One region of the Bartonella sp. B30(2025) genome, then DNA from elsewhere that is predicted to be linked to it. Evidence: predicted binding sites of a transcription regulator. Region 1 holds the regulator's gene; the other holds the start of a gene.

Region 1 (8,450 bases):
TTTTAAAACCATTCAAGAAAGGCGATAAAATCAGTGCAAAATTAACATTTGAGAAAGCTGGTACAATTGACGTTTACTTTGAAGTAGGCGCTCTGGGAGCAACATCACCTCCAAAATCACTCCTTTATCAATAAATTCCTTTCATCACCTTGATCAGTACGTTAATATGGGAAGCGTGAAAGTTTTTTACCCTTCCCATCCTTGTTGAACGTTACAGAATATGCTGTAAAAAATAATGTGCTTGCACCGCGTATAATTAAGTGCAATCAAGCCAAAAAATATATAAAATCTATCTCACATAAATTTTATAAGACACTTTGACATAAACTTATCGACTTAAAAGATAAATGCGTTTTATCGTCTAATTTTTTTTGATTAATTTTTAGGGAAATTTCCTAAAAATCATTATCAAATTCTATTCTATCAAAACGAGAACTTTTTTAAATGAATATTTCCGCTTCTTTAACAATTGATATCAACAGAAAAGATCTTTAACGAATTGCAAAAAACAAAAGTGCTCTCTTCTTACAAACCTAAATACTCATTCTTCTGTGTCAAATTACACATTGTCGAATATAGCCTTACAAACTCTTATTTTTAATTTATTCCTATATCATACTGGGATTTTTAAAATATTTTAATCAAACCTAAAAACTGTTATAAACTTATTTGATAGAGTAGAGATATATCTTATACCTAAAATTGCATTATTCTCATTGCATTATTTTCTTCCTTCTGCAAGCAAAGAGTACATTTCTTAATTGTTAACAATAGAAAATGAGCCTGTTTATTTCTTAGACGTAAACAACATAAATCCTTGATAAAAAAAATTAATGAAAATTTTATCTAAAGAAAGGATCTTAATGTTCACAAAAGCATTATAAAATTGCAAAGACAAAGAACTTTTCACACAGATATGAAAGGTTTTTTACTCTGCTACAAATTGTAGCATATTTGTTTTGCAAAAAAAATGTGAACTCCCATATAAATAGCGTAGGCGATTTACTGCCAGGACAATAGAAAGGTCTAAGAAGCTATGAAGGATACTCCAACAATCACCCAAACGATTGTACTTGTTGATGATGACCGCAACATTTTAACGTCTTTATCTTTTGCGCTTGAGACAGAAGGCTATCGAGTTGAAAGTTACACAGATGGAGCATCTGCACTCAAAGGCTTAACATTACATCCCCCACATTTAGCTATTTTTGATATTAAAATGCCTCGAATGGATGGTATGGAACTGTTGCGTCGGCTTCGTCAAAAATCAGATATTCCAGTTATTTTTCTTACCTCTAAGGATGATGAAATTGATGAGCTATTTGGTCTTAAAATGGGAGCTGATGATTTTATTACAAAACCTTTCTCTCAACGCCTTCTCATTGAACGCGTGAAAGCTATTTTACGTCGTTCAAATGCCCGCAACCAACCACTTACAGCAGGAGCTTCGCCCGCATCCTCTATTAAACGTGGAGATCTTGTCATGGATCAGGAACGTCACACCTGTACTTGGAAAGATAAACCTGTTATCTTAACCGTAACAGAGTTTTTGATTCTTCAGACTTTAGCACAACGACCAGGAGTTGTAAAAAGTCGTGATGCTTTGATGGATGCTGCCTACAGTGATCAGGTTTATGTAGATGATCGCACCATTGATAGTCACATTAAGCGTTTGCGTAAAAAATTTAAACAAGTGGATGATGATTTTGCAATGATTGAAACACTTTACGGTGTAGGTTATCGTTTTCACGAAGTTTAATATTTTTGTCGCAAAAATTTGAATGGCGATCAAATCGATGACAAAAAACAAACAACAGGAAACCCTGTCTCTTCAAGCGCAAAGTACTCATACATCAACAAAATTTCCTACGCTCATTCATTTATATTCTAGGGCACAACGTCTAGTCAGGCAATTATTTTTTTCTAGTTTGACACGTCGCATTGTCATTCTAAATCTTGCTACTCTTGGTATTTTGGTTACAAGCATTTTATATCTTAATCAATTTCGTAATGGATTGATTGAAGCAAAAATTGAAAGTCTATGTATTCAAGGGAAAATTATCGCTGGAGCCATTGCAGCTTCTGCAACAATAGATACGGATTCTATCCTTGTTGACCCTCAAAAACTTTTGGAGTTACAAGTTGGAGAAAGCATTACACCAACACCTCAATCAACAGATTCTTGGGATTTTCCTATTAACCCTGAACAAGTTGCCCCACTTCTACGACGCCTCATTACACCTCAAACGACCAGAGCACGTATTTATGATCGTGATGCGACTTTGCTTCTCGATTCGCGCGTTCTTTACTCCAGCGGAGAGGTTTTTAGCTATGATTTGCCTCCTATCAAAACTGAACAAAACCTTTGGAAACGCTTTTATTCATGGTTTTCAAAATTACTTTATGGCAATGACATCATCCTTGATAAAACACAAGCAAAAAACAATAGTATTGCTTATCCGGAGGTTTACCAAGCATTAAATGGATCTGTTTCTACTTCTAAACGACGAAATAGACGGGGGCAATTAATCGTTTCTGTTGCCGTACCTGTCCAGCGCTATCGTGTTGTAGTCGGCGCGCTTCTTCTTTCGACCACAGGTTCAGATATTGATAACATCGTAAAAGGCGAAAAATTAGTCATCTTTAAAATCTTTGTGGTTGTTGGTAGCGTGCTTTTGGTACTGTCCTTGTTTTTAGCTCACACGATTGCTCATCCATTAAGTAAATTGTCTGCTTCTGCTAACCGTGTACGCCATGGAAACAATAAACGCGTAGAAATTCCCGATTTTTCTACACGAGAAGATGAAGTTGGTCATCTGTCAGCTTCTATTCGTGATATGACAAACGCTCTTTATACACGCATCGAGGCCATTGAGCGCTTCGCTGCTGATGTAAGCCATGAGTTAAAGAATCCGCTCACCTCACTGCGTAGTGCTGTTGAAACGCTTCCATTAACTAAAAATGAAAAAGCTCAAACAAAATTGTTTGAAATTATTCAACATGACATACGTCGCCTTGACCGTTTAATTACTGATATTTCTGATGCATCGCGGTTAGATGCAGAGTTCGCTCGCGAAACTGCTGAGATCATTGATATAAAAAAACTTTTAGAAAATTTTATTCCTACTGTTAATGAAATATACCGTAAGAATCAAACCATTGATATCAGTCTTAATATCATCCCACGCCCCCATGGAAAAGCTTATCTTGTGTTGGGATATGAATTACGTTTAAGTCAAGTTATTTCCAACCTTATTGAAAATGCACGTTCCTTTGTTCCTCATGATAATGGTAAAATTTTTATAACGATGAAAACAAGCTCTTCAAATCTCATCTTAACTATTGAAGATAATGGTCCTGGCATTCGTGCGGAAAATGTTGAGCGTATTTTTGAACGATTCTACACAGACCGTCCAAGTGAAGATTCATTTGGACAAAACTCAGGATTAGGTCTTTCTATTAGTCGACAAATCATCGAAGCCCATAATGGAACATTGACTGCTGAAAACATTATTGACCCCGCAAATGCAAATAAGAAAATCGGTGCACGATTTATTGTTGTACTTCCTCTTGCTAAATGAACTTTTTATTAAACACATAAAGTATAACAACAAAAACTGAAATATTACATGCAAACTGCCTACAGCTTGAAGGCAAGGGGTTACTTAATTATAGGTCCATTAGGATCAGGAAAATCAACGATTACTCTTTCTTTACTTGACCGTGCTAATGGTCAAAACGTAAAGCAAAACTGATAAGTGATAATTATACAATGCTTCGTATAAAAAATCAGAAACTTTACGGATACACCCCGGATAATTTACAAGGCGGCATAGAAGTTCGCGGTACTGGACTTTGTATCATAGAGTTTGAAAAACAAACAGTTATTGACTGCGTTATTCTTCTTGGTCCTGAATATGAGCGATTCTCAACAAATCAGACTTTTAAATTTGGCAATTTACACATTCTCCTTTTAAAACTCTCTAGTTTGCATGAAGCAGATTGTATAATCATTTGTCAGTCCATTAAAGAGCATTTCTTTTTAGAAAAAGAGGCATAAATCTGTCTAATTCTTTTCAAAAAATACAAAATTATTATTTTTACTTTTTTTGAAAATTTCCCTTAGCTTTGTAAAATGATTGGACTCGTGCTTGTAACGCACGGTAGATTAGCTGTTTAGTTTCTACATGCTGTAGAACATGTTGTTAGAACACAAGAAAAATTCACAACAATATGCAATATGCATCTATCCCGATGATGATTTAGACCAGCGCCGGAAAGATATCATAGCTACAGTTTTTTCCACAAATACGAATCAAGGTGTAATAATATTAACAGATGCATTTGGTGGAACATCATCAAATATAGCTATTTCTGTGATTAAAAAAGGACATATTGAAAGGATATCAGATGTAAATCTATCTATGCTCATTAAATTGATTTCTATTCGTCAACGCCCTAATATTTCACTATCAGAAGCTTTAAAAGCCACGCAAGAAGCAGGACGCAAATATATCAGTACACCAACGTAATTTTAACGGATAATTAAATACAAATGTTTCCTAAAAACACTCTTCACATATATTACGCTGCCACCTCAATATCTGTAATGAACTTGGGTTGCATGCAAGAGCTTCTGCAAAATTCGCACAAATAGTTGATAAGTTTAATGCTATTGTTGAAGTTGAAAAAGACGAAAAAATCATTGTCGGCTTATCAATTATGGAACTTATGATGTTAGAAGCCCTTAGCTGGTTGTAACGTCACTATTCACGTTTCAGGACCAGAAGCAACAGACGCTCTTGAAAAACTCATTAAAGATAAATTTGGGGAAGAAAGTTAAAAATTTCTATAAAAAATACCTTTATCAAATATATGATATAAAAGAGTTTTTAATGGTAATTTTGATTATGGCATCCATTTTTTAGCCATTATTTATTTGCAACATCATTTTTTTAGTAGAACAATTTACTACTCTCTGTCCTTGCTGTTTCATTTGCAGTAACGTCTTTTAATTGATAAGGAAGTCTTATGATGTTACGTCTGTTTAGTGCACTTCAAATTCCTCAACAAACAACGCAGTCTCTTATATCATTGCAAAATGGCTTGCCTCAAGTGCGGTGGATGAACCCGCAAAATTTTCATATCACTTTGTATTTTTTTGGTGAAGTTGAATGCGCTGTAGCAGATGAGCTCATTTGTGCCTTTAGTACAATAAAACTTCCTCCTTTTCAGTTACGCACTCTTAATTCCAAAGTTTTTGATGCAGAAACCATTCCCGGTTCTCTTATTGTTCGTATTGAACCTTGTGAAGCTCTTAACTCTTTACACGAGCAAATACAATCTATTAGAGAACGCTTAAAATTGCCTCCTGATACAAGAAAATTCACTCCACACATCACTATTGCAGCTTTGTGCGACGCCAATCCTGAAGATATCGCTTCATATATGTCTTTGCGGAGTGACTTTGCACTTTCTTCTTTTAATATTGATCATTTTGTTTTATTTTCATCTCCTTCCCCCGACGATAATGTTCCTTATATTGTGAGGGGAAGCTGGGCACTTCAAGCATGAAAGGGTGTTTAAAACGACCTTAAAAATTTACTCTGATGAACTGTTTTGAAAATGCAGAGCTGCGTGCTATGCTATAATCTGACATCCAGGTTGTATTGATGTTACATTTATGTCGGATTAGACTCAGTAGAAGTTTCTTTTGCTCCCCCTTTCGCTACTCCAACGATAGCGGGACGTAAAACGCGCTCACCAATAATATAACCTGCCTGAACAACTTGTTGAACGGTATTATCTGGCACATTGGTGTTGGGAATTTCAAACATAGCTTGATGAAAGTGAGGATCAAACTTTTGTCCCTCTGGATGGATTTTTTTTACCCCATGACGCTCTAATGCAGCCATCATTGCACGCTCGGTCATTTCAACCCCTTCAGCTAAGGTTTTTAAACCAGCATCATTTTCCCTCGCACCTTCTGGAATTGCCTCTAAAGCACGATTAAGATTATCAGAAACCGATAACATATCTCGTGCAAAACTAGCAATTGAATAAGCTTTTGCATCAGCTACATCTCGCACAGTACGGCGTCGCAGATTTTCCATCTCTGCAGCAAGACGTAAAAGCTGATCTTTCAATTCTTTATTTTCGTCTTGTAAAGCAGTTAGAGGATCAGTAACCTCATTTTCTTTTTCTGTATCGTTACGTACTTCTTCTTTATGCATTTTCAAAAATTCATCTGCAGATTGTTTCAGTTTATTGCGATCAGCTGAATTTTTTAAATCGTGATTTTCAAACGAAGTATCAGTAAATTTATTTTTTTCATCAGACATAAAAATTCTCTTCCTTCATAAGATTTGTTACCCTCGATATTGAAATTTTAGAGAAAAAAATCAAGGGATATTTACAAATCTTAACACAATGAGCATTTATAATAAAAATATCCTTCTGACGTTTTAACGCAACAACTGCGATACAAGCTGAGCGGTATAATCGACCAGAGGAACAATTCTTGCATAATTAAGCCGCGTTGGTCCAATAACCCCTAAAGCACCAATAATTCTTTGTTGTGCATCACAGTAAGGTGCCACAACCAGCGAAGAACCAGAAAGCGAAAACAATTTATTCTCTGAACCAATAAAGATACGAACTCCTGAACCTTCATCCGTCAAATCGAGCAATTGCGCCATGCTTTCCCGCGTTTCAAGATCATCAAACAGATGCCGCAACCGCTCTAAATCTTCTTTTGCCTTTATATCTTCAAGCAAATTACTCCGTCCACGAACAATAAGATGTATTTTATGATCAGAATCTTCTCCTCCCCAAAGAGCTAACCCAGTTTCAACAAGATAATGAGATAAATCATCGAGGGCAGCTCGTGTTTCTGAACATAAACGAGCAATTTCTTCTTTAGCTTCACGCAATGTGCGTCCTTGAATGTGCGCATTAAGAAAGTTGGTTGCTTCTGTTAATTGTGCATGGGTAACACCTTCTGGCAATTGAACAATGCGATTTTCAACTTGACCTCGTTGCATTACTAAAACTGCAAGGGCGTGCTCTCCATCAAGACGCACAAACTCAATATGCTTTAATATTCCTTCATGTTTTGTCGATAAAACCAGTCCTGCCCCACGTGAAAGATCTGAAAGAACTTGGCTGGCTTGGATAAGAAAATGTTCGACAGATTTTGTATGATCAGCCTCCTTGACTTGATTTTCAATACTTTCGCGCTCTTCGGTTGGCAAATCACCTGCTTCCATAAATGTATCAACAAAAAACCTTAAACCCGATTGTGTCGGCATTCGTCCTGCAGATACATGAGGTGCATAAATCAATCCAAGATGCTCAAGATCACTCATCACATTACGAATTGTTGCTGGCGATAGTGTTTGTTGCAAAAGCCGAGAAAGATTTCGTGACCCTACAGGCTCACCATCATTGAGATAAGCTTCAACGATATGACGAAAAATATCACGCGAACGCTGATCAAGGTATTTTAATTCATCATCAATAGGTTTACGCTTCATGATAATTGTTTCACTGCTTTTAAAATACTTTCTTCTTATATAATTTTTGCTAAAATCTGTTCAAATAGTCTAAAATGGTGCAAAAGCATATAGCATATTTATAACAAAAAATGCCACCATTAGAAAGAAAAGTGCTTCTATGTATCTTTCCAATTATGATTTTTATCAAATTACAAAGATCTTATTTTGGCTCAATATCAGACAATATGTAAAAAAAATCATGTCTCATAAAATCTGTTAAGATCCGTATCATATATTTATTTCAGTTTTAAGCGCAACAAAAGCGACCTTCCTTTTCATTTTCGGAGAAATTTATATGAGAAATATAACAACAAAAAAACTCGTTATTGCCACACATAACGATGACAAATTGCGTGAAATTACCACACTGATCGCTCCTTTTGGTATAACAACACAATCAGCAAAACAACTTGGTTTACCTGAACCAGAAGAAACAGGAACAACATTTGAAGAAAATGCCTATATCAAAGCTTTTGCAGCTGCAAAAAGTACAGGACTTCCCACCTTATCTGATGATTCTGGCATGGAAGTAGATGCATTAGGCGGTGCACCTGGTGTGTATACAGCTAATTGGGCACTTCAACCAGACGGGACACGTGATTTTTTAAAAGCTATGCAAACAATAGAAGATAAGCTTCAAGAAGCCAAAGCACATGAAAAAAGCCAGCGAACATGCCGATTTATATCTGTCATCTGTATTGCATGGCCTGATGGTTATGCAGATTATTTCCGTGGCAACGTTGAGGGCACATTAATCTGGCCTCCACGCGGAAATAAAGGATTTGGTTTTGATCCGGTTTTTGTACCTGATGGATATGAAAATACTTTTGGTGAAATGTCAACGAAACAAAAGCACGGATGGAAACTCAATGATAAAACCCTACCCCTCTCGCA
Region 2 (8,450 bases), 340 kb from region 1:
CCGAAGGGCTTAGAAATCCATTCCACCCATTCCGCCCATTCCACCCATTCCGCCACCTGGCATTGAAGGCATTGGAGTGTCTTTTTTGGGAACTTCAGCAACCATAGCTTCTGTTGTAATGAGAAGGCTAGCAATTGAGGCTGCATTCTGAAGGGCAGAACGCACAACTTTCACTGGGTCAACAATTCCGAAAGAAATCAAATCACCAAATTGACCTGTTGCAGTGTTGTAACCAAATGTGTCTGAATTATTTTCAAGTATTTTTCCAACAATAATCGCAGCTTCTTCACCTGCATTGGTTGCAATTTGACGTGCTGGTGCCTGTAGAGCACGACGGACAATATTGATACCAGCTTCTTGATCAGGATTGTTTCCTTTAATCGTCAATGTATTTGCAGCACGAAGCAAGGCTGTTCCACCACCAGCAACAATACCTTCTTCCACAGCAGCACGTGTTGCATTCAGGGCGTCATCAACACGATCTTTCTTTTCTTTCACTTCAACTTCTGTTGCACCACCAACACGGATAACAGCAACACCACCAGCAAGTTTAGCAAGTCTTTCTTGCAATTTTTCACGGTCATAGTCAGAAGTTGTTTCTTCGATTTGTGCTTTAATCTGGTTTACACGAGCTTCAATTTCAGCTTTGCGTCCAGCACCATCAATAATCGTTGTATTTTCTTTAGAAATATTCACTTTCTTTGCACGACCAAGCATGTCCAAAGTGACATTTTCTAATTTAATACCAACATCTTCAGAAATAACCTGACCCGATGTCAAGATTGCAATATCTTCAAGCATTGCTTTACGGCGATCACCAAATCCTGGAGCTTTCACAGCAGCAATTTTCAAACCACCACGCAATTTGTTAACAACCAGAGTTGCCAAAGCTTCACCTTCCACATCTTCAGCAATAATAAGAAGTGGTTTTCCAGACTGAACAACAGCTTCAAGTACTGGAAGAAGAGATTGCAAATTAGATAATTTCTTTTCGTGAATGAGAATGTAAGGATCGTCGAGGTCAGCAACCATTTTCTCAGCATTTGTTACAAAGTAAGGAGAAAGGTATCCACGATCGAATTGCATTCCTTCAACGACTTCTAACTCAGTTTCAGCCGTTTTTGCTTCTTCTACAGTAATAACACCTTCATTGCCCACTTTTTCCATGGCACTAGCGATCATTTTACCGATTTCTTCAGCACCATTAGCAGAGATTGTTCCTACTTGCGCAATTTCTTCTGAAGTTTGGATTTTTTTTGCTTTTTTGAAAAGACTTGCGACCACTTCGTCAACCGCAGCATCAATACCACGCTTCAGATCCATTGGATTCATACCAGCAGCAACAGCTTTCACACCTTCTTGCACAATAGCCTGTCCTAGAACAGTTGCTGTTGTTGTTCCATCACCAGCGATATCATTTGTTTTCGAAGCAACTTCGCGCAACATTTGTGCGCCCATATTTTCAAACTTATCTTCTAGTTCAATTTCTTTTGCGACGGATACACCATCTTTTGTAATGCGAGGTGCACCAAATGATTTGTCAATCACAACATTACGACCTTTAGGGCCGAGCGTTACTTTAACAGCGTTAGCAAGGATATCAACACCGCGTACCAAACGCTCACGCGCTTCACGGCCAAATTTGACTTCTTTAGCAGCCATTTAACTTCTCCTTGGAGTTGTATTAAAATAGTACAAAATGCAAAAATTTAAGAGACTGGATTATCCCAAAATTCCCATAATGTCAGATTCTTTCATGATTAAGAGGTCTTCACCATCGATCTTTACTTCAGTTCCAGACCATTTTCCAAACAAGATACGATCTCCTGTTTTAACTTCTAAAGGCACACGTTTTCCATTATTATCGAGTGCTCCATTACCAATAGCAATAACTTCACCTTCTTGAGGTTTTTCTTTTGCTGTATCTGGAATAATGATCCCACCAGCAGTTTTACTTTCAGATTCAACCCGACGAACAACGACACGATCGTGAAGTGGGCGGAATTTTATGTTAGCCATGTTTAACATCCTCAAACTTAATATAATTGTATTAATCTTAAGTCCTTGTTAGCACTCTTCAGTGAGAAGTGCTAATATGCTCTGAAATATAAAATCACTATTTTCCGATGTCAAGGATTTGCCACAAATAATTTACTTTAACCTCTGCAAACTCTTGCTTCCTTTTTCTATTTTACGTTATCTACTGTTTATAGCCAATGAACATAAAAGGATTTTATCATGGTTGAAACACGTCAGGAAACTGATAGCTTTGGAACGATCTCAGTACGTCAAGACCGTTATTGGGGAGCACAAACTGAACGTTCATTGCATAATTTCAATATTGGTATAGAAAAACAACCTCTTACTATCATCTATGCCTTAAGCCTCATCAAAAAAGCAGCTGCTTTTGTGAATATGGAAAAAGGAAAGCTTCCTCAAAACATAGGCAAAGCAATCATTACTGCTGCAGATGAAGTGCTTTCCGGTGCACTTGATGAGCATTTCCCACTTTCTGTCTGGCAAACAGGTTCTGGTACACAGAGCAATATGAATGTGAACGAAGTTATCGCCAACTATGCAAACATGCTTTTGGGAGGGAAATTAGGCAGCAAATCTCCTGTTCACCCCAATGATCACGTCAATATGAGCCAATCGTCGAATGATTCTTTTCCTACAGCGCTGCATATTGCAACCACACTACAAACACGCCAACACCTTCTTCCTATTCTTGATGCTCTTATTAAAACTTTTGAAAAAAAAGAAGAAGAATTTGCTGATATTATAAAAATCGGTCGTACCCATACACAAGATGCAACACCACTTACTTTAGGACAAGAGTTCTCAGGATACCGCGCTGCACTGCAAGCCGATCGCAAGCGCATCGAAGATTCTCTTGCTGATGTTCAGATGCTTGCTCAAGGAGGAACAGCTGTAGGCACAGGACTGAATGCACCAAAAGGCTTTGACGTTGCATTTGCTGAAAAAATCAGCGAATTAACAAAAATACACTTTCAAACAGCTAGCAACAAATTTGAAGCGCTTGCACATCATGGAGCCTTAACATATTTCCATGGAAGCCTGAATGCGTTAGCTGCTGACCTCTTTAAAATTGCTAATGATATTCGATTCTTGGGATCTGGTCCCCGCTCCGGATTGGGTGAACTAAGCCTTCCAGAAAACGAACCAGGATCTTCCATTATGCCAGGAAAAGTCAATCCCACACAGTGTGAAGCAATGACTATGGTGGCATGTCAGGTCTTTGGAAATCATACCAGTGTAACATTTGCTGCAAGCCAAGGACATTTTGAGCTTAACGTTTTTAAACCTGTGATTGGTTATAATGTTTTGCAATCTATTACGCTTCTTGGAGATTGCATGCGCTCTTTTGATGTGCATTGCATTCAAGGATTACGCGCTAATCGTATCCATATTCACTCTCTCATGGAACGCTCTCTCATGCTGGTAACAGCTCTTGCACCGGAGATTGGATATGAAAAAGCAGCTGAAATTGCTAAAGCGGCGCATAAAAATGATACAACCTTGCGTGCTGAAGCTATAAAAGCTGGCGTTTCTGGAGAAGATTATGATCGACTTGTTGATCCTAAAAAGATGATCCATCCACAATAACAACGAGGACAAGTGATTCACGTAATAACATCAGGACGTTCGCGCCCAAGGTAATGTTTTATGTTTAACCATTTAAGCATTGCTTGTTGTAAAGGTTGAAGAACAATTTGCGGATCTTGTGTCTGTTTGCGTGGATCACTTTCATACTGCTCAAAATAAAGTCGTAAAGTAGATCCTGTTGTTCCTGTCCCAGAAAGGCGCACCACGAACCGTGCGCCATTCTCAAACAAAATACGCATTCCTTGCTGTTTTTTGATCTTCTGATCAACAGGGTCACAATAAAGAAAATCATCTGAGTTTGTGACTGTTAGTCCTGCAATTTTAGTCCCGGCCTTTGGCAACTGCGCGTGCAATTGTTCCAAAATGGCATATGCCTGATGCGTTTCCACCTCTTCATAATCATAACGTGAAGTATAAAAGCGCCCATAAATACGCCAATGCTGTTGGACAATTTGTGCCACTGTTTTCCCTGTTACAGCCAAAAGATTTAACCAAAATAATACAGCCCATAAACCGTCTTTTTCACGAATATGGTTAGACCCCGTGCTAAAGCTCTCTTCACCACAAAAAGTCACTTGTCCAGTATCTAAAAGCGGTGCAAAAAATTTCCACCCTGTTGGTGTTTCAAAACAGTTCAATCCTTGTTTTTTAGCAACCAAATCTGCTGCACGTCCTGTCGGCATGGAGCGTGCAATCCCTGTAATACCTTGCTTATAACCTTTAATGAGGTGCGCATGCGCAGCCATAATAGCCAAGGAATCTGAAGGGCTAACAAATTGTTTACGACCTATTATAAGATTACGATCCCCATCGCCATCAGATGCTGCCCCAAGATCAGGGCTTTGATCAGACATCAATAAATCATAAAGATCTTTGGCATAAACCAGGTTTGGATCAGGATTCCTTCCTCCAAAATCAGGTAACGGTATACCATTAATCACTGTTCCTACAGGAAATTTCAGACATTTTTCAAAAATTTCCCGTGCATAGGGTCCTGTTACTGCATGCATTGCATCAAATCGTAAAGTTAATCCCTTTGCAACCGCCTTGGCAATGCAATCAAAATCAAAAATTTCCTGCATTAAAGCAATATAATCAGCCACAGGATCAATAATCTCAACCCGCATAGATCTTAAGAAAGTTGTTCCTTCCTTTTCTAAATCAATGTCAGGAGATTCAATTGTTTTATAAGAGAAAAGACATCGTGATACAGCAAAAATAGCTTCACACAAAGAATCAGGAGCTGATCCACCATTGGAAATATTATACTTTATACCACAATCTCCACCTGGGCCACCCGGATTATGGCTTGCTGAAAGAATAATCCCACCATCTGCATGATATTTGCGAATGAGATGTGAAACAGCAGGCGTCGATAAAATACCACCTCTTCCTACTTTAACGCAAGCAACACCATGCGCTGCAGCCATTTTCAATACAATCTGAATAAGCGTCTGATTGAAATAGCGTCCATCTCCGCCAAGAATAAAGAGCTTTCCTTCAACAGGACCAATGCAGTTAAAAAGAGACTGAATAAAATTTTCAACATAATGAGATTGTTGAAAAACCGGTACCTTTTTGCGCAAACCAGATGTTCCAAATTTTTGATCATCAAAAGCTTTGGTTAAAACTGTGGTTATGTTCATAAAAGCGCCTTTATATTTTTTGTTTATTAATTTTAAAATGAACATCCGCCAAAGTCGATTATTAATTTTACTTGACGCAAAGGTGAAATATTTGCAAACTCGTCGCAATATGATTGTTTAAAATGTACTCGACAATATGCCTTTAAACAAAAAATAGCTTAAAAATATAATTCTCATAAAAACAGACAGGAGCATAATGATGATGAGAAAAACAGTTCCTAGTGTAATCTTTCGTACACGTGTACGCGATGAATCCGTTGGTGGGGATAACCCTTATCGCTGGCAAGATGTTACAAGCGATACATATTTTAAGGGAAAACGGGTCGTTCTTTTTTCTCTTCCTGGAGCTTTTACTCCTACTTGTTCAACTTTTCAGCTCCCTAATTTTGAAAAACTCTATGATGAATTTAAACAAATTGGCATTGATGAAATTTACTGTCTTTCTGTTAATGACGCTTTTGTTATGAATGCTTGGGGGAAAGAGCAAGGCATTAAAAAAGTAAAATTAATTCCTGATGGTTCAGGTGAGTTCACACGTAAAATGGGAATGCTCGTTGCTAAAGATAATCTTGGTTTTGGAATGCGCTCATGGCGCTATGCGGCTGTTATTAACGATGGTGTTATAGAACAATGGTTTGAAGAAAAAGGTTTTTCAGACAATTGCACAACAGACCCTTATGAAGTTTCTTCACCTGAAAATGTTTTAAAAGCGCTAAAAAGTTAATTTTAAACTAAAATTGCTTCCTTAAACGGTACAAATTACATTTGCAAAGATGAGTTTGTACCGTTTTTATTGGCTTAGAGCTCATGACGCGAAGCTGATAATCTTCATCAATCTTCACATTTATAATCTTAGTATTTTAAGAGCTCAAATTTTTACAGTCTTTGGATTGCTAAAATATCCTGCACTGTTTTGACTAATTGATCTTCATCAACCGTTATTTGTGCTGGTCTGCTTTCGCGCCATGTTTGATTATCTTTAATTTCGTAAGATAACCGTGCTCCTTCAACCAAATCTTTAACTTGTATCTTATTGTCTTGGCGTTCTCGTGACCCTTGTATTACCACACAAGGAGCATGGCGCCGATCTGCATATTTCATCTGCGCTTTAATTCCCGATGCTCCCAAATACAGTTCCGCACGAATACCTGCATTACGCAGCTGCATAACCATTTTTTGATACCGCGCTATGGCTTCGGGTTCTTTATCCATCATCAGTACCACAACTGGACCTATTTCCTCTTTAACGGGTAACTTTCCAAGATTTTGTAAAGCCGATATCAAACGTGATATGCCTATGGAAAAACCTGTTGCTGGAATATTTTCACCACGAAAGCGAGCAACTAACCCATCATAGCGCCCCCCACCACCAACAGAGCCAAAAACAACTTTTTGTCCTTCATCATTGAGAACGTCAAAAAGTAACGCAGCCTCAAAAACCGGTCCTGTATAATAGTCCAACCCACGCACCACCGACGGATCAATTTTGATACGATTTTGATAGCCATTTTCTGTAAAAATGGCTTGCATTTCTTCCAATTCACAGATCCCTTCAAGCCCCTTACCATGATCACCAACCACACTTTTAAGGATATCAATTGTTTCCTCAGCGGTTTTTGCTTCAACAGCAGTTAGAGCCAAAATACGATCAATATCTTGCTCGTTAAGCCCTGCTCCCTTGGTAAAATCACCACTTTCATCTAAACGCCCTTTCCCTAAAAGCAAACGCACCCCTTCAAGACCAAATTTATCAAGCTTATCGATAGCTCTTAAAACCGTTAAACGTTTTTCAGCTTGCTCGTTCTCTCCCAATCCAATTTGCTCTAAAACCGCATCAAGAATTTTTCGGTTATTAAGACGAATAATATAATCATGAGATTGTATCCCCAATTTTTCCAAACTATCAGCTGCCATCATGCAAATCTCTGCATCAGCCGCCACCGTTGGTGTTCCAACAATATCCGCATCAAACTGCATGAATTGTCGAAACCGCCCAGGTCCTGGTTTTTCATTGCGGAACACAAAACCAAGACGATAACTTCGGTAAGGCTTTGGCAGAGTTTCGAAATTCTCTGCAAAATAACGAGCAAGAGGCGCGGTGAGATCATAACGCAAAGACATCCACTGCTCATCATCATCCTGGAGGGAAAAAACACCCGCATTGGGACGATCTGAATCAGGTAAAAATTTTCCAAGAACATCTGTATATTCAAAGATTGGTGTTTCTAGCGCTTCAAAGCCATAAAGCTCATAAACTTCACGAATCTGAGCTATCATTGTTTCAGTTGCATATAGCTGCGCGCTTATACGATCAACAAAACCACGAGGGAGACGGGCTTTGGTTTTTTCTTGTTTTGATGACATGTTTTTCTCTAGCAACGATATGTATTCACGGATGATTTGTATCTATCTTATAGAAAAGCACACTGCAATGGCTTTATAAATTTGAAATGACACAACATATACAAGCTTTTCTTTTGCAAAGACATGCTTAAAACCAGAATCAATAGTAAATCGTGAGCGACTAAAAGCATAATATTTTGCCACAAATTTTGCAAAAAACGTATCAGCTATGTTGTTGTTCCGCTTTAATGTAGTCCCAAGAACGAAAACATACAGTTTTTAATTGCTCCATCGTGTCATATTTCAATATAGCTCTTATAATCGTCCCTAGTAAACAAACTTTACGATAAATCACTTGAAAGTAAGTATTGTAAGCGCAAATACTTTGTAAAAATCGTGGTCTGTCCGATTTATAAGAAAAAATTTATGTAGAACATCATAATACAAATTATAAAAAAAATATCTATTTATGGCTTACCCGTATAAACTGAATAAGAAGTAAATACCTTAAGTATTTTTACTGTATGTTCCATGGCTCTCACTTTATAGCAATGTCAAAAACTCTAAAAAAGAGGAAAAATATTCAATATCTTGTCTATCCAAAATGGATTGCGAAATTATAAAATAAACCGATAATTATTCTATGTTTCGCTACATTAATGCATCAATTTATCTATTTCATAAACAATGTATACAATCTTATACGATAAATTGATTTTATGGCGTGCTACGTATTATTTATAGGAGTTACCTTATATATAAGAGTAGTCAGAAGCTATAATGATACTCTTATTTGGAAACACTATTCTAAGCTTTTTCTTCTTGGAACACTAA

The links. Region 1 encodes HrcA, which represses chaperone genes, less so after heat shock. Its sites were predicted from a motif close to GTTAGCACTCNCNNNNNGNGAGTGCTAAC; they were not measured.
Region 2: a site for HrcA is predicted at 2,067-2,095, ahead of groES (co-chaperone GroES). Genes of this name have one in related genera too.

Annotation. Positions count from the first base shown of each region.
Region 1 is NZ_CP200034.1:1,414,568-1,423,017, reverse strand. Features, by position in the region: gene V4P55_RS06060 (copper chaperone PCu(A)C) at 1-134, shown strand, start outside; gene V4P55_RS06055 (response regulator transcription factor) at 1,037-1,759, shown strand; gene V4P55_RS06050 (stimulus-sensing domain-containing protein) at 1,797-3,581, shown strand; partial or broken gene V4P55_RS06045 (HPr kinase/phosphatase C-terminal domain-containing protein) at 3,605-4,060, shown strand; partial or broken gene V4P55_RS06040 (PTS sugar transporter subunit IIA) at 4,136-4,532, shown strand; partial or broken gene V4P55_RS06035 (HPr family phosphocarrier protein) at 4,582-4,843, shown strand; gene thpR (RNA 2',3'-cyclic phosphodiesterase) at 5,035-5,574, shown strand; gene grpE (nucleotide exchange factor GrpE) at 5,682-6,341, opposite strand; gene hrcA (heat-inducible transcriptional repressor HrcA) at 6,465-7,535, opposite strand; gene V4P55_RS06015 (non-canonical purine NTP pyrophosphatase) at 7,852-8,450, shown strand, end outside.
Region 2 is NZ_CP200034.1:1,076,740-1,085,189, forward strand. Features, by position in the region: gene groL (chaperonin GroEL) at 10-1,662, opposite strand; gene groES (co-chaperone GroES) at 1,723-2,019, opposite strand; gene fumC (class II fumarate hydratase) at 2,239-3,627, shown strand; gene V4P55_RS04545 (alpha-D-glucose phosphate-specific phosphoglucomutase) at 3,645-5,273, opposite strand; gene V4P55_RS04550 (redoxin family protein) at 5,473-5,997, shown strand; gene hisS (histidine--tRNA ligase) at 6,150-7,637, opposite strand.